DNA from 4 places in the Tistrella bauzanensis genome. Region 4 is predicted to be linked to each of the others. Evidence: riboswitches for the same ligand, from Rfam matches in the RefSeq annotation. Region 4 holds a riboswitch; each other region holds the start of a gene.
What was found. Region 4 has a riboswitch for cobalamin ahead of IEW15_RS04500 ((2Fe-2S) ferredoxin domain-containing protein). Riboswitches for the same ligand answer to the same signal wherever they lie in the genome.
Positions count from the first base shown of each region.

Region 1: it holds a riboswitch for cobalamin, as region 4 does, so the genes downstream of both, IEW15_RS17170 (TonB-dependent receptor plug domain-containing protein) here and IEW15_RS04500 ((2Fe-2S) ferredoxin domain-containing protein) in region 4, are expected to answer to the same signal.
Region 2: it holds a riboswitch for cobalamin, as region 4 does, so the genes downstream of both, IEW15_RS12910 (TonB-dependent receptor plug domain-containing protein) here and IEW15_RS04500 ((2Fe-2S) ferredoxin domain-containing protein) in region 4, are expected to answer to the same signal.
Region 3: it holds a riboswitch for cobalamin, as region 4 does, so the genes downstream of both, IEW15_RS16235 (methyltransferase domain-containing protein) here and IEW15_RS04500 ((2Fe-2S) ferredoxin domain-containing protein) in region 4, are expected to answer to the same signal.

Region 1 is NZ_BMDZ01000045.1:28,524-33,724, forward strand. It holds gene IEW15_RS17160 (FecCD family ABC transporter permease) at 1-220, opposite strand, end outside; gene IEW15_RS17165 (ABC transporter substrate-binding protein) at 223-1,089, opposite strand; gene IEW15_RS17170 (TonB-dependent receptor plug domain-containing protein) at 1,093-3,054, opposite strand; cobalamin riboswitch at 3,222-3,450, opposite strand; gene IEW15_RS17175 (SDR family NAD(P)-dependent oxidoreductase) at 3,555-4,349, opposite strand; gene IEW15_RS17180 (YicC/YloC family endoribonuclease) at 4,429-5,201, shown strand, end outside.
Region 2 is NZ_BMDZ01000029.1:20,253-25,453, reverse strand. It holds gene IEW15_RS12915 (cobyric acid synthase) at 1-958, opposite strand, end outside; gene IEW15_RS12910 (TonB-dependent receptor plug domain-containing protein) at 985-2,952, opposite strand; cobalamin riboswitch at 3,063-3,285, opposite strand; gene IEW15_RS12905 (PRC-barrel domain-containing protein) at 3,484-4,059, opposite strand; gene IEW15_RS12900 (SIMPL domain-containing protein) at 4,417-5,151, shown strand; gene hrpB (ATP-dependent helicase HrpB) at 5,159-5,201, shown strand, end outside.
Region 3 is NZ_BMDZ01000041.1:15,099-20,299, reverse strand. It holds gene cimA (citramalate synthase) at 1-29, shown strand, start outside; partial or broken gene IEW15_RS26605 (RNA methyltransferase) at 1-792, shown strand, start outside; gene pncA (bifunctional nicotinamidase/pyrazinamidase) at 1,051-1,638, shown strand; cobalamin riboswitch at 1,742-1,969, shown strand; gene IEW15_RS16235 (methyltransferase domain-containing protein) at 2,061-2,909, shown strand; gene IEW15_RS16230 (TonB-dependent receptor) at 2,964-5,108, shown strand; gene IEW15_RS16225 (ABC transporter substrate-binding protein) at 5,140-5,201, shown strand, end outside.
Region 4 is NZ_BMDZ01000006.1:78,014-83,214, reverse strand. It holds gene IEW15_RS04515 (LysR family transcriptional regulator) at 1-178, opposite strand, end outside; gene IEW15_RS04510 (aldo/keto reductase) at 288-1,355, shown strand; gene IEW15_RS04505 (group III truncated hemoglobin) at 1,381-1,866, opposite strand; gene IEW15_RS04500 ((2Fe-2S) ferredoxin domain-containing protein) at 1,959-2,759, opposite strand; cobalamin riboswitch at 2,993-3,279, opposite strand; gene cobW (cobalamin biosynthesis protein CobW) at 3,437-4,489, shown strand; gene cobN (cobaltochelatase subunit CobN) at 4,511-5,201, shown strand, end outside.

The DNA.
Region 1 (5,201 bases), on a different contig from region 4:
CGCCCAGCAGGGCGGCCAGGATCGCCCGGGGCAGGCGCAACTCCACCAGGATCAGGGCATCGAGGGTTTCGCGGCCATGCCACAGATCGGCGACGGCCTGCCACAGATTCAGCCCGTCGGGACCGGTCGCGATCGAAGCGAGCATCAGCAGGGCGGTCAGTGCGGCAAGCCCGCTTGCAAGGAGGCGCGTGCCGGCGGCCAGGTGGATGTATGGCCTCATTATCATTGGTCGGCACCGCGCCGGGTCAGCACCGTGCGGCGCGCGGCCGACAGCCGTGCCACCGCCTCGGCGACCCAGGGGCCGGGGCAGACCCACAGCGCTGCCGGCAGCGAGGCGATGGTGATGCCGGCCTGACGGCTGCGGAAAGCCGGATGGTCCAGCACCTCGCGTGCCAGGGCCGGCGGCGCATCACCATCGCTGTCCAGAATCAGCAGCTCCGGTTTCAGCCGCAGCAGCCGTTCCAGGCCGATGCGGCCATCGCCATCCACCGGTGCATCCGGCGCCAGATTGCGCAGGCCGGCGGCCGTAAGGATCTCGTCCTGAAGCGTGCCGGCGCCGGCAACGCCGCCGCCGGGCCGCAGTACCACCACCCCCGGCATGCCGCCCTGATCATCGGGTGCCGGCCGCGCCGCCGCCAGCATGGCGTCCATCCGGGCCAGCATCGCCACGCCGGCATCGGGATTGCCGACCGTGGCCGCGAGGCTGGTCACCTGATCGCGGATGCCATCGAGGCTGGTTGCCTCGTCCAGAAGCCGCACCGGAATGCCGGCGCGGCGCAGCATGGCCGTGGTGGTGGCGGTGGTATAGCGCCCGGCCACCACCAGATCGGGTCGGAGCCGGGCAATCTCTTCGGCCCGCCCATGATTGAGCGTCAGCCCCGCCGCGGCGCCGGCATCGATCGCCGCCGGCCCTGCCGCCAGCCAGGTGACCGACACCAGCCGCCCCGGTGGCGCCAGCCGCAGCAGCAATTCATCCGCGCACAGGTTCATCGAAACGATCCGGGTCGGTGCCGCCCCGACAGGTGCCGCAGCCGGGATCATTGCCGCAAGGATCATCGCCGCCACGGCCACAGGGCTGCGCCGGATCATGGCTCAGAACCGCATCCGCAGGCCGGCATAGGCTGCCCGCCCGCGTGAACCATAGCCCAGAACCTCCTGATACTGCTCGTCGAACAGATTGTCGACCCGGCCGAAGATCTCGGCCCTGTCGGTGAGGTCATAGGCCGCGGTCAGGCCGACCAGCGTATATGCGCCCAAGGTGACGACGCTGCGGGCATAATTGGCGTCATAGGCCCAGTCCTTCTGCTCGCCGTTATAGACCACCGACACGCCGGCGCGGGCGCGGTCGTCCAGAAAGCGGGTGGCGATATCGGCGCTGGCGACATGCGGCGCCCGGCGGATGAGTTCCTCGCCCTTGGCGTCCTCGCCATCGGTATAGGTGTAGGTGAGGCGGAGATCCATCCAGCCGGTCGGCCGCAGGGTCAGCGATGCCTCGACGCCGTCGATCTTCGACGTGCCATCCAGATTGAGCGACGTGTTGCCAGACCCTTGAATCAATCGGTCGATATCCTGGCTGAAATAGCCGAGATCGGCGGTGATGCGACCGCCAAGGAAGGATTGCTCGACGCCCGCATCCCAGCCGCGCGCCCGTTCGGGCTTCAGGTCTGGATTTCCCCGATAGCTGGCCGAATAGCCGAACAATTCAAACAGGGTCGGGTTCTTCACCCCGGTGCCATAGGATGTGCGCAGCCGCGTGCCGGTGCCGTCGATCACCCAGGCCGCGGTCAGCCGGTAGGTGGCGGCATCATCGAACAACTCGTTCTGATCCACCCGGCCGGCCACCGACAGGAACAGGCTGTTGAACAAGCCCAGCCGGTATTCGGCGGCATAGCCAGTGGCATCGAAGGCCCGATCGACCGACGACCAGTCGCTGTGGGTGCGCACGGTCTCGCGCTCATACTCCGCCGCCAGACTGATATCGTGGCTGGCGGGCAGGCCGGTGGTGGTGTCGAAACTGTAATCGGTCTGATAATCGGTCTTCAGGCGTCGCCCCAGATAGGTGCTCGACACCGAGCCGTTCGCGCGATAGTCGCGGTCGTGTTCGGTGTGGGCCAGGCCGAGCTTGTGGCGCCACCGGCCATCGGCCATGGCATAGCGGGCCTCGGCGCGTGCGAAGCTCTGGGTGCCGCGGGTCTCTTCGTCGCCGTCGACGGGCAGGGTGGAATAGCCATCACCTTCAGCATGATAGCGCAGGGTTCTGCCAACCAGGGCGAATTCCAGATCCTCGGTCGGCCGCCAGCCGAATTTCGCGAAGGCCGATCGGTTGCGATAGCCGTCGGTCTCAGGATTGCCCGCCCGCTCGTCGGCGACCGAGATGCCGTCGGTGCGGAAGCTCTGCACCGAGACCATGCCGTCGAAGATCTCGTCGCCATAGGACAGGCTGCCAGCCGCCTCGCGGGTCTCGAAGCCGCCGGCCTCGGTCCGCAGACTGCCCGACAGCGGGCCGGCGCCGCGCTTCGTCGTGATGTCGATCACCCCGCCCATGGCGTCCGATCCGTACAGCGCGCTCTGGGGGCCGCGCAGAACCTCGATCCGCTCCACCTCATAGGCCAGCAGATGGGCGAAATCGAATTCCGAGCCGGCCGACGGGTCCGATACCTCAATGCCGTCGATCCGCACCAGGGTCTGATTGCCTTCCGATCCACGGATGCGGATCTGCGACAGGCCACCGACCGAGCCGGTGCGGCTGACCGCGACGCCGGGCACCAGCCGCAGGGCGTCGTCGACATGGCGGATCTGAAGCGCGTCGAGCTGCTCGCCGGTGATGACCGTCACCGCACTGCCGATCGCGGCCAGCGGCGTGGGCGTGCGCGCGGCCGACACCGAGATCGGGCCGAGCGGTGTGACCTCGTCATCGGAGGCAGCCTGTGCAATGGGGGACGACAGGCCGGCGGCGAGCGCGGCTGTCAGAATGGCGGCCGTGGTGACATGGCGGTTGGCTGGCTGGCGGCGGACGGAGTCCGGGCGGCGGACGTGGGCAGTGGTATCAGGCACCGATAGACCTCGTTCAGCAACGTCGACCGGTCACTGCGAACGAGGCCAGCATGGTATGCGGCTTTGTGCCTGTTGGAACCGTGCCTGAAGGAAGACGGGTGTCCGGGGGCCCTGACGCCGCCACCGCTTGCAAAAACCCATCGGTACACCCCGCCCGACGTGCTCGCCCGTGACCGCGAATGACGGCAGGTCTCCTGGCTCGCAGGTCATCGCACCGCCATCGCCTTCCCGGCCTCGATGGACCAGTGGCAGTCAGGATGGGGCACTCGCTGCTTACAGTTGCGGGGGCAGCCGCGGAATTGCGATCGCCGGCTTCGGCCGTGATCGCGCACCGCATTCCCTTTTCATCCCCGACCGACCAGGTCGATCGCGGACACCATCAGTGGCGCCATGGTTGCGCAATCGGGGTGCGTCTGGCAAGAGCATATCGCAGGGCGTCAGGGCGTCAGGGCGTTTCGCGATGGCGGGCCGGCCAGCCACGGACATGGCGGTCCTGGCGACTATTTGCCCGGCATCCGGCGCAGAAGCGCATCCGCCCAGGATGCCGGCAGGGCTGCCAGCAGCCAGACCACCGCGGCCAGTTGCCAGGGAAAGGCGATCCGGGCGCGATTGCGACAGAGTCCCCGGCGGATGATGGCGGCGGCGCGATCGGCCTCCATCAGGTACGGCATCGGAAAGCGGTTGCGCCCGGTCATCGGTGTCCGCACGAAGCCCGGGCAGACGACGGACACATGCAGGCCGCCCTTGGCGAGGCGCGGTCGCAGACCTTCGCCCCAGGCCTTGACGGCGGCCTTTGATGCGGCATAGGCGGGGGCACCGGGCTGGCCGCGATAACCGGCCAGGCTTGAGATGATCGCAATCGCCCCGCGTCCCCGGCCCAGCATCAGATTGGCGGCCGGCAACACGGTATTGACCACGCCGTCGACATTGACCGCGAAGATCGCGCGCGTGACATCGGCCGAAACGGTGCCGCCCGATGCCGCCTCGTTTCCCGATATGCCGGCATTGGCGATGACCAGATCCAGGGGAAAGGTCGTGTCGGCGCGGGTGAGCCAGTCTGCCATGGCCCCGGCATCGGTCACGTCGAACAGGGCCGTGTCGACCGTGGCACCGCTGGCGCGGGCGGCGGCGGCCACACTGTCCAGGCGGGCCGCGTCGCGTCCGTGCAGCGCCAGCCTGACGCCCGGCGCGGCATAGGCCCGGACCAGTGCGGCGCCGAGCCCGCTGGAAGCACCGGTGATGGCGATGTGGCGGGGCGACAGGTGGTCGCGTGGCGGGCGGGTCGCGTCGGACATCTGTGGCAATCGCTGCTTGGCGGGGGCTTGCGGGGTTCGTATAGTCCGCCGATCATCGCTCATCCTCAGGAGATTGGCCATGGCGCTCGCCAGCATGACGGGATTTGCCCGCGCCGACGCCGGCGATGCGCGCTACCGCTGGAGTTGGGAGGTCAAGAGCGTCAATGGCCGCTCGCTGGATCTCCGCATCCGCCTTGCCGCCGGCTTCGATCAGTTCGAGCCGGTGATCCGCCGGGTGGCCCAGGACCGGCTGCGGCGCGGCCATGTCAGCGTGCAGCTTGCGATGGTGGTCCATGCCCGCGGCACCCGGCTGCGCCTGGACCCGGATGTGGCCGACGGGCTGGGCGAGGTGATCGCCGATCTGCAGCGGCGTTTTCCCAAGGCCAAGGCGCCGCGGATCGATGGTCTGCTGCGCGTGCCCGGCTTGATCCAGGCCGTGGAGCACGAGGAAAGCGAAGCCGCCCGCGCCACCCGCGAGCACGCGATGACCGACAGCCTGATCGTGGCCTTCGACCGGCTGGTCGCGGCGCGCGCCCAGGAAGGTGCCGCCCTCGCCCGGCTGATCGACGAGCATATCGATGCGATCGGCGGCCTGATCGCCGATGCCCGGGCGACCGCCGCCGCCCAGCCCGAGGTGATCCGCAACCGGCTGGACGATCTGATCCACAGCCTGCTGCACGACCGCGCCGGCCTGTCGGAAGACAGGATCATCCAGGAAGCGGCCGTGCTCGCCGCCAAGGCCGATATCCGCGAGGAACTGGACCGGCTGGATGCCCATGTCGCCCAGGCACGGGCGCTGTGTGCCGACGACGAACCGGTCGGCCGTCAGCTCGATTTTCTGGCCCAGGAGTT
Region 2 (5,201 bases), on a different contig from region 4:
GATCGATATCCCAGCCCTGGGCGCGGAAGAAGGCCAGATCGCCGATGGTCGCCTTGCTGCCCGGCAGGATGATCAGATCGGCGACCGGCAGCGGCTGGCCGGGCGGCACCATGGTCAGGGCCACCTGTGGCTCCAGCTTCAGCGGGTCCAGATCGTCGAAATTGGCGATGCGCGACAGCATCGGCACGGCGATCTTCAGGCCCCCGGGGCCGGGGCCGCCTGGCATGTCCAGGGCGACCGCATCCTCGGCCGGCAGCCGCGCCGCCGCCGGCAGCCAGGGGACGACACCGAAAGCCGTCCAGCCGGTGCGGCGCCGGATCTCGTCGAGCCCGCCATCGAACAGGCGAACATCGCCCCGGAACCGGTTGATGATAAAGCCTTTGATCAGCGCGCGCTCATCGGGTGGCAACAGCATGTGGCTGCCGACCATCTGGGCGATCACCCCGCCGCGGTCGATATCTCCGGCCAGAACCACGGGCGCCTGCACGGCGGTGGCGAAGCCCATATTGGCGATATCGCCGGCACGGAGATTGACCTCCGACACCGATCCCGCACCCTCGATCAATACCAGATCGGCCTGATCGGTCAGGATATGGAAGCTCTCCAGAACCCTGGGCATCAGGCGGTCGCGCCAGCCGCGGTATTCGGCGGCGCGCGCCGTGCCGGCCATCCGGCCCTGAACCACGACCTGCGCGCCGATATCGGTCTGCGGTTTCAGCAGCACCGGGTTCATGTGCACGCTCAACGCAGCACCGCAGGCGCGGGCCTGAAGTGCCTGCGCCCGGCCGATTTCCCCGCCATCGGCGGTTACGGCGGCATTGTTGGACATGTTCTGCGGCTTGAACGGCCGCACCGTCAGCCCGCGCCGGCGGGCGATGCGGGCAAGGCCTGCAACCAGCAGCGATTTGCCGACATCGGAACCAGTGCCCATCACCATCAGGCAGCGCGCGGTGGCCATGATTGTAGCCCTCCTGACCGGCGGTCTCAGAATGTGGCCCGCAGGCCCAGATAGACGCTGCGACCAGGGGTGGCATAGCCATCCACTTCCTGATAGTCGACGTCGAAGACATTGTCGAGCCGCGCGAAGGCGGTCAGGCTGTCGGTCAACCGCTGGTCGCCATTTAGCCCCAGCACCGTATAGCGACGGATCCTGGTGGGCCGGCTGGCGGAATTCTGCTGTGCGCCGACATGGGTCACCTCGGCGCCGATCCGGCTGCCATCCCATGGATAGAGATCGGCGGCGGCGAACAGGCTGTGGCGCGGCCGGCGCGGCAGCTGCCCGCCGGTATCGAGGTCGGTCGTCTCCAGATAGGTATAAGCGGCCTGAAGCGACAACAGGTCTGCCGGCGTGGCCCTGGCCGACAGCTCGACGCCTTCGGTGCGGGCGCGGGCGGTGTTGCGATAGCGGCTGGCGGCGCTGTCGAAGCTCAGCATGTTGCGGATATCGTTGCGGAACCAGGTGGCGCCCAGGGTCAGGCGTTCTTCCAGGAAACTTTGTTCGATACCAAGGTCATAGCCGCGGCTCTTCTCGACATCAAGCGACGCGTCGCCATAGGTCGGGTGATAAAGCTGGTATAGCGACGGTGCCTTGGTGCCGGTGCCCAGGCTGCCGCGCAGGGTGGTGCCGGTGCCTGGAATCACCCAGGCGCCGGTGAACCGCCAGGTGGTGCTGGCGCCGAAGGCGTCGTGATCGTCGCGCCTGAGGCCGGCGGTCAGATACACCTGATCCCATAAGCCGGCCTGATACTGGCCGAAGATCGCGGTGGTCGTGGCATCGGCCTTCAGCGTGGTGGTGACCGGATCGCCCAATGCGCGGGCATCGCGGATGGTGGCGCGTTCGGTCTCGGTGCCAAGGCCGAGTGTCAGGATGTCGTCGTGATCGTCGACCATGATATCGGTCTGGGTCTCGATACCCTGGCGCACGCCATCGAATTCGGTGCGGGCCTGAAAACGCGACAGGGGGTTGTTCGACTCCCGATCGAGCCGCGCGCCCGACAGCGTCGTCCGGTTCTCCACCCGGCCATCGGCCAGGGTGGCGATCGCGGTCAGCCGCCCGCTATAGCTCAGGGCATCATTGGTACCCGGCGCTTCGGGGTTGCTCGACGGGTCGAAATCGGCGCTGGTCCGCGCTGCCGTGCCCGTGGCTTCCAGCGCCAGCACGTCGCTGAGCGTCACGCCCCCGGACAGGCCGATCTGGGTGCCGGTGAACCCGTCATCCTCTCGGCCGCCTTCCAGCCGCGAAAAGCCCTCGGTCCGGAAATCGACCGCGGATATCGCCGCGTCCCAGCCGGCACCGGCCGCGCGCAGGGCGGTGCTGACCCGCTGGCTGCGATAGGCGCCGGCCTCGACCGAGGCATCGCCCTCCACCCCATGCCCGCCATCCCTCAGGCCGCGACGGGTGATGATATTGACCACGCCACCAATGGCATCCGCGCCATAAAGGGCGCTTTGCGGACCGCGCAGCACCTCGATACGGTCGACATCGTCGGCGAGCAGCCGGCCCAGATCGAAGCCGCCACTGGCGCTGGCGGGATCGTTCACCTCGACGCCGTCGATCAGGATCTTGGTCTGGCTGTCATCGGTGCCGCGCAGCCTGAGATTGGTGGCGGAGCCGGGGCCGCCGGTGCGGCTGAAGCTCACCCCCGGCGCCCGGCGCAGGGCATCGACCACGAACACCGTGCCCGCCTGCCGCAAGCTGTCGCCCTCGATGACGGTCACGGCGCTGCCGATGCGATCCGGATCCACGGCCGTCCGGGTGGCGCTGACCACAAGCGGCGACAAGGGCTCGTCGGCCCGGGCCGGTGCGATGGCAAGCTGGCCCTGAAGAATGGCAAGCGCGCCGCCGGCGACGAGCCGGGCTGCGGTCGAGGGCCAGACTGCGGTTGAGGGCCGGGCTGCGGTCGAGGGCCGGGCGGTGACATGGATAGGACGATAGCGCCTGGAGGTGTGCATCGAGCGGTCCCGCAATGACGATGGCCAAAGCGCATCGACGCGGCTGGCGGCTCTTTGCAGACAAAAGATGCCGCCGCTCCACCGGTCAGACCCGTCCGGTGGTCGCCTCGATACGCGGGTGGCTGACGGCAGGTCTCCTGGCTCGCGGGTCCATGCGCCGCCCGGCCTTCCCGGCAACCCATGGTCACCAGTGGCATGATCGGGTGGTGCTCTCCGCCTACAGTTGCGGGTACAGCCGCGGCATTGGCGGGGGCTGGCCCCGCCGCACCGCATTCCCTCTTCATCCGCTCACAGACAGAACCTGTGCGCGAAACCGTCGCCGCGCACCATAGACACAGCATCCACCGCCGACAAGGGCCATCCATCGGCCGGTGGAACGCAGCACCGGCAGCGGCCAAAAAAATGGCGTCGCACCATCGGGATGCGACGCCAGGCCTTCAGGGCCCAAGTCTCAGGGAGAGAGCAAGTCTCAGGGAGAGAGAGAGTGGGTATTCCAGGGAAACGCGGGTCGTTCAGGCTGGAGACGGAGTATCAGCCGGCGGGGGCCGGGGCGGTGGTGGTCATCGGCTGGGCGGCACCGGCCTCGGCGTCGCTCTTGACCGCTTCTGCCGATTTGAAGGCCGGCATCTGCTCAAGCTGTTCCGGCGTCATCGAGGCGACAAGAACCTGTTCGCCCGGTTCCGCGGTCAGCTGATCCCAGGGCACCATCACTTCCTTGGTGCCGAAGCCCAGCAGGCCGCCATATCCCAGAACGGCGTGGGTGATCTGGCCATTGGGATCGAAGATCAGACCGCGAAGCGTGGCGACTTCCTCGCCATCCGGCGTGCGGACGACAGCGTCACTCGACAGCAGTGTGTTGGCCGGCTGCGGCTCCGGCGGCGCCTCGGCGGTATCCTCGGCGCCCGCGGGCGGGGTGGTGGCGGCGGGTGCGCCGGCGGCCGGGGCCTGGTTCATCGTGTCGGCTGAACCGCCCGCCGGCGCCTCGGTGGTGGTGCCGGCACCGGGGGTTGTCGCCTGGGCCAGCGCGCTGCCTGCGGCAAGCGGAACGGCACCAAGGCCAAGAATGATCGCGAGAGCCGAGGTGGTGCTGCGCATGGACTTCAGCATGGGGGGTCTCCTGTGTTCAGCGATCCGGCAAGCTCTCTTGCCTTCCCCTAAGACTTAAGATCTTCCATTATGATTGTGAATGGCAAAGGCTGTGGCATAATCATGAGGCATTTTGCCAGTGAATATTGAGGCATGTCTCAAGTTGTGTCGCTATGATGTCCTGGCATGAAAGATAAGCGCAGTTGCGGCCACAGCGATTGCATCGGGCAACAACCTGTGTCGTCCGCATGTCGCAGCGGTGCTTGACGGCGACCGGCACCCGGCGCAGGCTCCGCGTCAGAGGTAACGACGGCGACCGCACAGGTCCAAACATGGCCATGGCCCGTCTGGTTCCCACGTGGTGAGGAGAGCTGCCGCATGCGTATGGACATTCTGGGTCTGGCCGGTGCCGCCGTGATCGCGGTCGGCATCGCCGCCGGCGGCTGGCTGGTGGGCCAGGGCGTGGTCGAGGCGCGGCTGGGCAATCGCACCGTTTCGGTCAAGGGCCTGTCCGAACGCGAGGTCAAGGCCGATCTGGCGGTGTGGTCGCTGCGCTATGTGGCGTCGGGCAATGATCTGACTGAGGTTCTGCGTGAACTGCGCGGCGCAACCGAATCTGTCACCAGCTTTTTTACCGATGCCGGCCTGCCGGCCGAGAACATCGAGATGTTGAGCCTGGACGTCACCGACCAGAATGCGCAGCTCTATCGCTCCGGCCCGGTCGAGGTGCGCTATATCGTGGCGCAGACGGTGGCCGTGCGCACCACCGAGGTCGACAAGGTCGAGGCCGCGTCGCAGAAGGTGGGGGCACTGGTCGAGGCGGGGGTGGTGTTGTCGAACGAGATGGGCGCCTTTGGCAGCGGCCCGTCTTTCGTCTTCACCAAACTGAACGACCTGAAACCCGAGATGATCGCCGAGGCCACCGCCAATGCGCGTGACGGCGCCGCCCAGTTCGCCACCGACAGCGGCAGCCGGGTGGGCGCGATCCGCAATGCCTCGCAGGGGCTGTTCCAGATCCTGCCGGCGACCGATATTCCGAACATGCCGGAAAGCCGCCAGATCACCAAGACGGTGCGGGTGGTGAGCACCATCGATTTCTTCCTGGAAGACTGACCATACAGTGACGGCGCCTGATACCGATGCGCCCCTGCCGGCGCGGATCG
Region 3 (5,201 bases), on a different contig from region 4:
CCGCCGCGGCCCTGGATGTGGGAGCCTGATCGACCGATGACCGACCAGTCCGAGCAGCGGCCGGCCAAGGCCGCTGCCACCCGTGGCCTCGACGGGCTTGGCGGCGTTCAGCCGGCTGTGATCCTTGTGAACACCCAGATCGGCGACAATATCGGCTCGGCCGCCCGGTCGATGCTGAATTTCGGCCTGACCGATCTGCGGCTGGTGGCGCCGCGCTGTCCCTGGCCCAATGATCGCGCGGGCGTGCTGGCCTCCGGCGCCGACGCGGTGCTTGAGCGGGCACGGGTCTTCGATACCGTGGCCGAGGCCGTGGCCGATCTGGATTTCCTGGCGGCATCGACCGCGCGCCCGCGCGACATGGTGAAGCCGGTCGCGACCCCGGCGGCGGCGGCGGCGCGGATGCGCGGCCATGCCGAGGCCGGCGGCCGGATCGGTATCCTGTTCGGACCGGAGCGCACCGGGCTTGAGAATGAAGACATCGCCCTTGCCGACCTGATCCTGACCGTGCCGCTGAACCCGGCCTTCGCCTCGCTCAATCTGGCGCAGGCCGTGGCGCTGTTCTCGTATGAATGGTTCACCACCCGCGACGAGACCGTGCCGGTGCAGATGGAGATGGGCCGCTATGGCCGGGCGTCGAAGAAGGAGGTGGCCTCGTTCTTCGATCATCTGGCGCAGGCCCTGGACTGGTCGGGCGTGATCCGGAATCCTGAGATGCGGCCGACGATGCTGCGCAACGTCCAGGCCATGTTTCAGCGCGCCGATCTGACCGGGCAGGAGGTCCGCTCGATGCGCGGCTTCCTGCACGGATTGATGATCCGTGGCGCCCGCGAGGGCGAACTGGCCGATTTCCCGTCCTATCGGCGCCGGCGCGCGGCGTTGGACCGGGCCGATGCCGCAGGGGCCACAGCGGCGGCCGGCATCGTTCCGCCAAAGGCACCCGGCCGCGCCCGCGGCCCCGATCGCCGCCGGGCCGCCGTCGATGCCGCCGCCGGGCGGATCACCATCGGCGCCCATGACGCGCTGCTGGTGGTGGACCTGCAATATGATTTCATGCCCGGTGGTGCGTTGGCGGTGGCCGATGGCGACGCGGTGGTGCCGCTGGTCAACCGGCTGGGCCGGCTGTTCGCCGAAGTGGTGCTGACCCAGGACTGGCATGCGGCGGGCCATACCTCCTTCGCCAGCAGCCATGCGGGGCATGCACCATTCCAGACCGTGGATCTGGACTATGGCGCCCAGGTGCTGTGGCCCGACCATTGCGTGCAGGGCAGCCGTGGCGCCGATCTGCATGACGGGCTGGATCTGCCGCAGGCACGGCTGGTGATCCGCAAGGGCGACGACCCGGCGGTCGACAGCTATTCGGCCTTTCTTGCCGCCGACCGCACCAGTCCGACCGGGCTTGACGGCTATCTGCGCAGCCGCGGCATCACCCGCGTGTTCATCTGCGGGCTTGCCACCGATTTCTGCGTGGCCTGGACCGCCCTCGACGCCCGCACCGCCGGTTTCGAGGCGGTGGTGGTCGAGGATGCCTGCCGGGCCATCGACACCGACGGATCGCTCGATCGGGCACGCCAGCAGATGCAGGCGGCCGGCGTGCGGCTGGTCGGCAGCGCCGAACTGACGGCTGCCGTCACCGGCTGAACGGCAACTGCCATGTCGCGGTGTTTTCGCATTGCAATCGACGTTATGTTATAACATAACATAAACCGGATGCCGAGATGCTTGACCGGTCATGAATCGCGCCTGTAGTCTCGGCTCAGACGGTTCCCTTCGGGGATCAAAAGGGAATGGGGTGCGTGTGTGTGTCTGGCTTGAGCCAGCGCCTGTGCCATGCCCCGGCTGTCCCCGCAACTGTAGACGGCGAGCCGGCCGTCCACTCGCCACTGGCGCGGCATCGGATGATGCGGCCGGGAAGGCGACGGTCCGGTGAAGACCCGTGAGCCAGGAGACCTGCCGTCTATCGTGGTCACGCGCGTGCCTGCCGGTCGGGGAGTACCGGTGGCGATGGTTGGTTTCCGCCGACCGTCCTGCCTGCGGTGATGTGCCACGCATAGTGAGGCATCATGCTGCCCGCACCGTCTCTGCCGGCAAGATCCGGCACTGCCGGCGACCACCCGTCGCCGTCGCTTTCCGGCTCCGCTGTTCCGATCCCCGCGCCCTGGGGCGATGCCGACGCGGCATTCTTCGCCGAGCACCTGGACCGATCCGATTATGCCCGCAATCTGGGAGAGTGCTTGCGCGCGCTCATGGGTGGGCGTGTCCGGTCGCTGATCGATGTCGGCGCCGGATCGGGGGTGCTTGGCCTTGGCCTGATCGCCCGGGGCGGACACTGGACCGCATGGGAGCCCAACGCCCATATGCGCGGCCGGCTGGCGGCGGTGGTGGCCGGCAGGACCGATCTCACCCTGGATGTCCGCGCCGATGGCTGGCAGGCGCTCGATACCGCCCCCATGGCCGACCCGGCCGATCTGGTGCTCTGCGCCAATATTCCGGGGCCGATCGGTGCTGCGCAGGCGCTCCATGCCCGCACCCGTGGTCGTGGCCGCAATCTCGCCTGGGTCGTGCCGGCGCAGGCGGGGCCGCGGAGCTGGTGCCTGTCTGGTTTCCTCCCCGATGACCTGCATGGCGACGATACAACGCCCGGCCACAGCTTGTGTCTCGATGAGCTTGGGCCGGACCATGCGCCAGATCTGGTGCATCTGGTCGACTGGCGTTTCCGTGCCCGGTTTGCCGATCATGCCGCGGCCCGCGACCACATGATCGACCGGCTGGCACGGCGTCATGGGCCGGTTTCAGATGATCTGGCGCACCGCCTGGACCGGCATCTCGACCAGGCGCTGATGCCGGCCGATGACGGCGGCGTCATTGCCGAGGCGCCGAAGGTGAGCGCCATCCTGCTCTGGCACGGCTGATCGGGGCACGCCCGCATCTCTTCCCACAAGACCAAGAAACCGGACATCATGATCATGCGCAGCTCTTTCACGCGCCGACGCGGGCCATCGGCGCTGGTGGCCCTCTGCACCATAGTGTCACCGGCGCCGGTGCTGGCCGATGACGTCGCTGCCACGGAACTCGACCGTATGGTCATCACCGCCCAGGGCCGGCCGGAGCCGCGGGCGCGGGCCTCGGGCACGGTGCAGGTGATCGACACCGACACCATCCGGCGCTCGTCTGCCCGCTCGGTCACCGATCTTCTGGCCGAGAACGCGGTCGGGTTCTTCAGCGACTGGAGCCCCGGTCAGACCTCGTTCAACATCCGTGGCGGTGCCACCGACGGCCAGGGCCGCGACTGGCGCAGTCAGGTGACCGTGCTGATGAACGGCCGCCGCGCCGGCACCGCCAATCTGTCGAAGCTGTCGCCCGATGATCTGGACCGGATCGAGATCATCCGTGGCCCGGCCTCGGTGATCTATGGCGCTCAGGCTATCGGCGGCGTGGTCAATCTGATCACCCGGTCGGGGGCGACCGAAGAGGCCGGCAGCGAGATCACCGCGCGCGTCGGATCGTTCGGCCTTGCCCGCGGCCATGCCGCCACCGCCGGCGCCAGCGGCGGCTTCGATCATTATGTCGGCCTGGGCGGCGGCGTGCAGGACGATTACGACACGCCCGAAGGCCGGCTCGACAACACCGGCTGGCGGCGTGGCGGCGGGCTGGGCGCCTTCGGCTTCCAGAATGAGCGGTTGGGGCGCATCGACCTGACGCTGCGCACCGACGGCGTCTATGATGCCGGCTTCCGGGGCTCGCAATGGGACACCAACAACACCGATGACCGGCGCAATGCCTCGATCGATCTGGGCTGGGACCGGGAATTCGGTGCCGGGATCGGTGTTGCCGCGCAGGCCTATGTGGTGCGCGATGTCGACAGCTTTCATTGGGGGGCCGAACGTCAGCGCAGCGGCGCCGACGGCTTCTCGTCCGACGACAACCGCCGGCAGCTTGACGTGATGGGCCTGAAGCTGGCGCCGCGTCTGGCGGTCGATGACGACACCGATCTGATCTTCGGCATCGATGCCGAAACCGCGAAACTGCGCAGTGACCGTGTCCGGCAATCGGTGACCGGCGGGACGACCGCCCAGGTGCCGCCCTATGACATCAACGAGGATACCGACAGCCTCGGCGTCTATGGCGAGGCCGTGCACCGGGCGTTCGACGATGCCTTGACCCTGCGTGGCGGGGCGCGCTGGAGCTATGGCCGGGTGTCGACCCGCGTGACCCCGAACCAGCCGCTGCTGGTGAAGCGCACCGAAAGCTGGGATGACGTGACCTGGAGTGTCGGTGCCGCCTGGGCCGCGTGGCCGACCGTGACGCTGAGGGCCGGGGTGGCGACCGGCTTCCGCGCGCCCACCGGCACCGAGCTTGCCTCGGATTTCACCGCCGTCGGTGGCGGCCGCACCTTCGGCAATCCGGATCTCGATCCCGAACGCAGTCTGCAATTCGAGCTGGGCGCCGCCCATGCCGACGGGCCGCTGTTCGTGGATGCGGCCCTGTTCCAGAACACGATCACCGACCGCATCACCACGGTGACCACCGGCACCGATCAGCGGACTTATGCCAATGCCGGCGGCGATGCCATCATCCGCGGGCTGGAACTTCAGGCCCGCTATGACCTTGCCCGCCGGCTTGGCTGGCAGGACTGGGCGCTGGCCGTTCAGGGATCAGGGGTGTGGAATTTCGAAATGCGCGACGAGGGCGCCGATCCGGCGCTGACCGGCCCCGATCGCACGCGGCTGCAACGGATGCATGAAACCCAGGCGGCGCTGGGGGTGAGCTTCGGCGCGCGCGGCATCTGGTCGATGACGACGACGGCTGTCTTCCGTGGCCCGCTCTATTACGAGACCGAGGAGTCGCTGGTGGCCGGTGCCGAGTCCGACAGCCGGTATGTGCATCGCAAGGGGTCGAGCTGGCTGATGAACCTGCGTGGCGACTGGTATGTGACTGACGCCCTGACCCTGTTCGGCGGCATCGACAATCTGTGGGATGTGAACGATCACCCGCTGTTCATCGCCACCGACAGCGTGCCCTATCGGGGCGATCCGGTGTCATCGAACGGTGGCCTTGGCAACAGTCAGGCCGGACGGAGTGCCTATGTCGGCGCGACCTGGCGGTTCTGATTCACGCCGGCCTCGTCATCTTGGGGGCGCGTTGCTGGCGCTGATCGTGCTGGCGGTATCGGTGATGCCATCCGGTATTGTCCGCGCGGCGGA
Region 4 (5,201 bases):
TCGCGACACTGCGGGTGGTCCGGTTCAGCAGCCGCACCCCCAGCCGGTCTTCCAGGGTGCGGATCGTCTGGCTGAGCGCCGATGGCGTCATGCCCAGATGGGCCGCGGCGCGCGCGAAGCTTTCATGCTCGGCGACAGCCGCGAAGGCCCGCAGCTCGGCGACGTCACGCCCTCTCATTATGCCCCCGTTTCTTCATGGTTCATTCAGATCATAAGCCATTCTCTGCAGAATGCGCAGCGGCGATGCTCACACCGGATGGACCAGATGGCCATGACGGGAGACGACCATGCATGACATTTCCGGCCTTGATCACTATCGCCTGCTCGGTCGCTCGGGCTTGCGGGTGTCGCCGATGGCGCTGGGCACCATGACCTTCGGCACCGACTGGGGCTGGGGGGCGGATGAGGCGGCCGCCCGCCGGATCTTCGATGCCTATGTCGACCGGGGCGGCAACTTCATCGACACCGCCAACGCCTATACCGATGGCAGCGCGGAAACCATGCTGGGCCGGTTCGCCGCGGGGCGTCGCGACCGGCTGGTGATCGCCAGCAAATACACCCTGCCGACGCGGAAGGGCGACGCCAATTCAGGCGGCAATCATCGCAAGAGCATGGTGCGGTCGGTGGAGCAGAGCCTGATCCGGTTGAAGACCGACCATCTCGACCTGCTATATCTCCATGCCTGGGATGGGACGACGCCGGTCGAGGAGATACTGCGCGCGATGGACGATCTGGTCCGCGCCGGCAAGCTGCTCTATCTGGGGCTGTCGGATATTCCGGCCTGGCAGGCGTCGCGCATGCAGGCGATCGCCGATCTGCGCGGCTGGTCGCCGCTGATCGCGCTGCAGGTGGAATACAGCCTGGTTGAGCGCACTGTCGAGCGGGATCTGATTCCGATGGCGCGTGAAATGGGGCTTGGCGTGATACCCTGGTCGCCGCTGGCAAGCGGCGTGCTCAGCGGTAAATACAGCCGGTCGGATCTGGGGCGCGACGCCGGGGCGGCGACCACCACTACCCGCCGCGATTTCGCCAGGGCGAACGGCGCGTTGACCGCGCGGTCGCTGGCGATCGCGGATGTCGTGAGGGCCGTGGCGGCAGCCTGTGGCGCCACGGCGTCGCAGGTGGCGCTGGCCTGGACGATGTTGAACGGCGCGGTGGCCGCCCCGATCATCGGCGCGCGGACGGTTCAGCAGCTCGATGAAAATCTGGGGGCGCTGGCGGTCAGGCTCGATGACGCTCAGCGCCGGCAACTGGCAGAGGTGAGCGCGATCGATCCGGGCTTCCCGCACGAGATGCTGGCACGCGCGACCACCCGCGCGGTGATGTCGGGCGGGGTGACAGTCGTCGGCCGTTGACGGTGGTGGCGCCGTTGACCGTGACTCAGGATACCGGCTCGGCGGCGGCCGCCGGCGACAGCCGTTCCCCCCGGCGCAGCATCTGGCCTCGGCCGACGGCGATGCCCATCTCCAGGCTGGCGGCGATGCGGCCGGCCCGGTCGATCAGCAGGGCGGCGCCGGCCTCGGTGCAGATGGCGGTGACGGTGTCGCGAAACAGTGCCAGCCAATGATCGAAATCGGCACCGCTGATCGGCAGCGGCAGATGCGCCGGCATCGGCCGGCCATGATAATCGCCGGTCATCAGCGCCACCGATGACCAGAACCGGCGCATCTGCGCCAGATGCGCCGGCCAGCGCTCGTCGGCGATGTGGGCCGCGAAAATCGGGCCGAGCACCGGATCGACGCGGATCCGGTCATAGAAACTGTCGACGACCCGGGCGATGACCGTTTCGGTCAGGCCGGTTTCCTCGATGATCCGGACGGTCAGCGCGGCCCGCCGTTCGGGGCCGCCCTCGGGGTGCAGCGACATCGCAGAGCCTCATCATTCAATGCATTGCATATACATCTTATGGGCTCACCCCGACGGGATGACAAGCGGCGGGGCCGGCCTGCGACCACCGGTCACGTGGCGGCACGGAACAGCAGATCGCCGACCGGCCGGCCCTGTTTCAGATGCTCGTCCACGATGCGGGCGGCGGCGGCGGCATCGGGCACCGCACACCAGTATCCGCCGGGATGCAGGGTCAGAACCGGCCCGCGATTGCAGGGGAACAGGCAGCGGCTGCGGGTCATCATCACCCGGTCGGTGGCTTTTGCGCGCAGACCCGCCGCTTCCAGCGCCGCCAGCAACGCCGTCCAGACCGGCCCCGAACCGCGATGGGCACAGCGTGGCCCGTCACAGGCAAAGATGTGATGGGCATGATCCGGCGGGTCGTTCCATGACGGCCTGGTGTCGATGGCGGGGCTGTTGCGGATGTTGTCGTGGTCGCTGGCGGCGATGCGCGCGGCGATCGCGTCGATGAAAAGCGGGTCGCCCTCCACCGGGGCGCTGAAGCTGATGTCGAGGGTGATGGCATGGCGCTGTGCCCAATCATGCAGGGCACCCGGCAGCCAGCCACGCAGGCTCATCTCGGCCGGCACCACCAGATCGACCAGCAGCACCGTGCGATGGCCGCCGCCGGCCAGGTCGCCAAGCGCGCCCGAGACGGCTGGTACCGCCAGTTCGGTGAAGGCCAGCACCACCGGCCCGTCAAAGCCTGAGATGTCCCGCAGCCGGGCGGCCACCGCCGCGCGCAGGGTTTCCAGCCGGCGCGGGCTGCCCTGGCCGCGTCGCACCAGCAGGATGACCGCGTCGTGGTCGATCCGGGCAATCGTCGGTGAGGCTGGCGTCGGCGAGGCTGACGTCGTGTGGTCAGCCTGCATCGCGGCCGCGATCTGCGAATGGCCGATAACGGTTTGATGTATCTATATAAATCGCCATCTCTGCACCGTCACCAGTCGCCTCCGCCGAAACGGATCGGCGGTCCATGGGTCAATGGCTGACAGCGGAGGTGGGTGCGGCGATGTCCGGGGGGCGGCATATGGGGCGGGCTGTCCGGCGGGTCCGGAACAGCCGCATGCGCGGCCCTGGATCAGCGCGCACCGCCCTCCGCGGCTTGCCGGTCGTGTCGCAGGCTGGTTTCCGGGCTCGACTGCGGGAGGCGTGCAGAACCATGTCATGGTCCTGATCCTCCGGGCCCGTGCCTTCCCAGGTGCCCGGCCGATGCTGGCGGGGTAAAACCCAGTGGCTGCGACGGGCTTGCCGCGTGTCCTACCGTTGCGGGGGCAGCGTCGGCTTCCGCCATGCCGGATCGGGTGATCCGGGATCGCGTGCCGACTTCCCAATTCTCCGCGAGTAACCCTGATCGGGCCACTCGACGGCACCTGTGCAGCGCTGATGCTAGACTGCCGGACCTGCGTCTGCAACGCGTTTTCACGGCGTCGACGAGACCGGAATGGCGTCGGCCGGTTCGCCATGCGGTCTGAAGACAGCGGATTGACGGCGGCCCCCACACGCCTCTACCGTTGCCCCGACCCGATTGAACCAACGCGAGGCGCGCATGAGCACCCGGTCGAAAATACCTGCGACGATCGTCACCGGCTTTCTCGGCGCGGGAAAGACCACGCTGATCCGGCATCTGATCGAGAATGCCGGCGGTCGGCGTCTGGCGCTGATCGTGAACGAATTTGGCGATGTCGGCATCGATGGCGATCTGCTGAAGGGTTGCGGAATAGACACGTGCCCTGATGAAAACGTGATCGAACTGGCCAATGGCTGCATCTGCTGCACGGTCGCCGATGACTTCCTGCCGACCATGGAAGCGCTGCTGGCCCGCGAGCCGCGCCCCGATCACATCATCATCGAAACCAGCGGGCTGGCGTTGCCTAAGCCGCTGGTACAGGCCTTCGCCTGGCCGTCGGTGAAGACCCTGGCGACGGTCGATGGCGTGATCGCGGTGGTCGATGGCGCGGCGCTCGCCGAAGGCCGGGTTGCCAATGACCCGGAGGCGCTGGATCGTCAGCGCGCCGCCGATACCTCGCTCGACCATGAGGCCGAGGTCGACGAGCTGTTCGAGGATCAACTGGCCTGCGCCGATATGGTGATCGTGACCAAGACCGATCTGCTGGATGCGGCCGGTCTGGCCCGTGCCCATGCGGCGATCGCGCCCGAATTGCGGCCGGCGACCCGGGTGATCGAGGCGGCAGAGGGCAGGGTCGACCCCGCCGTGCTGCTGGGGATCGGCGCCGCGGCCGAGGATGACATCGCGTCGCGACCCAGCCATCACGACGGCACCAGCGAGGAAGAGCACGGCCATGACGCCTTTGCGAGCTTCGTGGTCGAGCTTCCGGACGGCATGAGTCCTGATGACATCAGCCGGCGGATCGCGGCGGCGGTGGCCGATCATCCGATCTATCGGGTAAAGGGTTTCGTTTCAGTCACAAACAAGCCGATGCGGCTGGTGGTCCAGGGCGTGGGGCCACGGCTTCAGCAGCATTTCGACCGGCCCTGGGGTGCCGGCGAGGCCCGGCGGTCGCGGCTGGTGGTGATCGGCGCGCAGGGGCTGGATGCCGGGGCGGTTGCTGCCGCACTCGGCGGACGGACCGCGGCCTAGGGCCGGGCGGGGCGGCCCCCGATGCATCTGCTGGCAGCCGAACCCGGCCGGATCGACGATGGCGACGAAGCCATCGACCTGCGCCAGAGCCCGGCCGAAATGGTGGTGGTCACCGCCGCCGACACAGAACTTGCCTGCCTGTCGGCAGCGCGGGACCGGCTGGGCGATGCCGCACCCGGGCTGCGGCTGGTCAATCTTCAGCGCCTGAAGCACCCGATGTCGGTGGATCTGTGGGTGGACCGGACGCTGGCCCATGCCCGGCTGGTGATCGTGCGCCTGCTTGGCGGCACCGCCTATTGGCCCTATGGGCTGGAGCGGCTGACCCAGATCGCCCGCGCCCGGCCGATCGCCCTGGTGGTGATCCCCGGCGACGACAAGCCCGATGCCTCGCTCGACGGGCTGTCGACGGTGTCGCCGGCGGAGCGGCGGCGGGTGCTGGCCTATTTCTCGGGCAATGGCGTCGGCAATGCCTGCGGGCTGCTGCTCCATGCCCAGCATCTGCTGGGGCGGCGCGCCGAACCGGGCCCGGCGCCGGTGCCGCTGCCGCCGGCCGGCCTGCATCCGGCCCTGGCCGAGGCGGGCGATGGCAGCACCGCCGACAGCGCCCCTGACCAACCTCTGCATGGCTTGAGCGGCGCCGATATCGAGCGGATCGACGCGGCGGTGGCGACCGGCCGGCCGGTCGCCGGTATCGTGTTCTATCGCGCGCTGG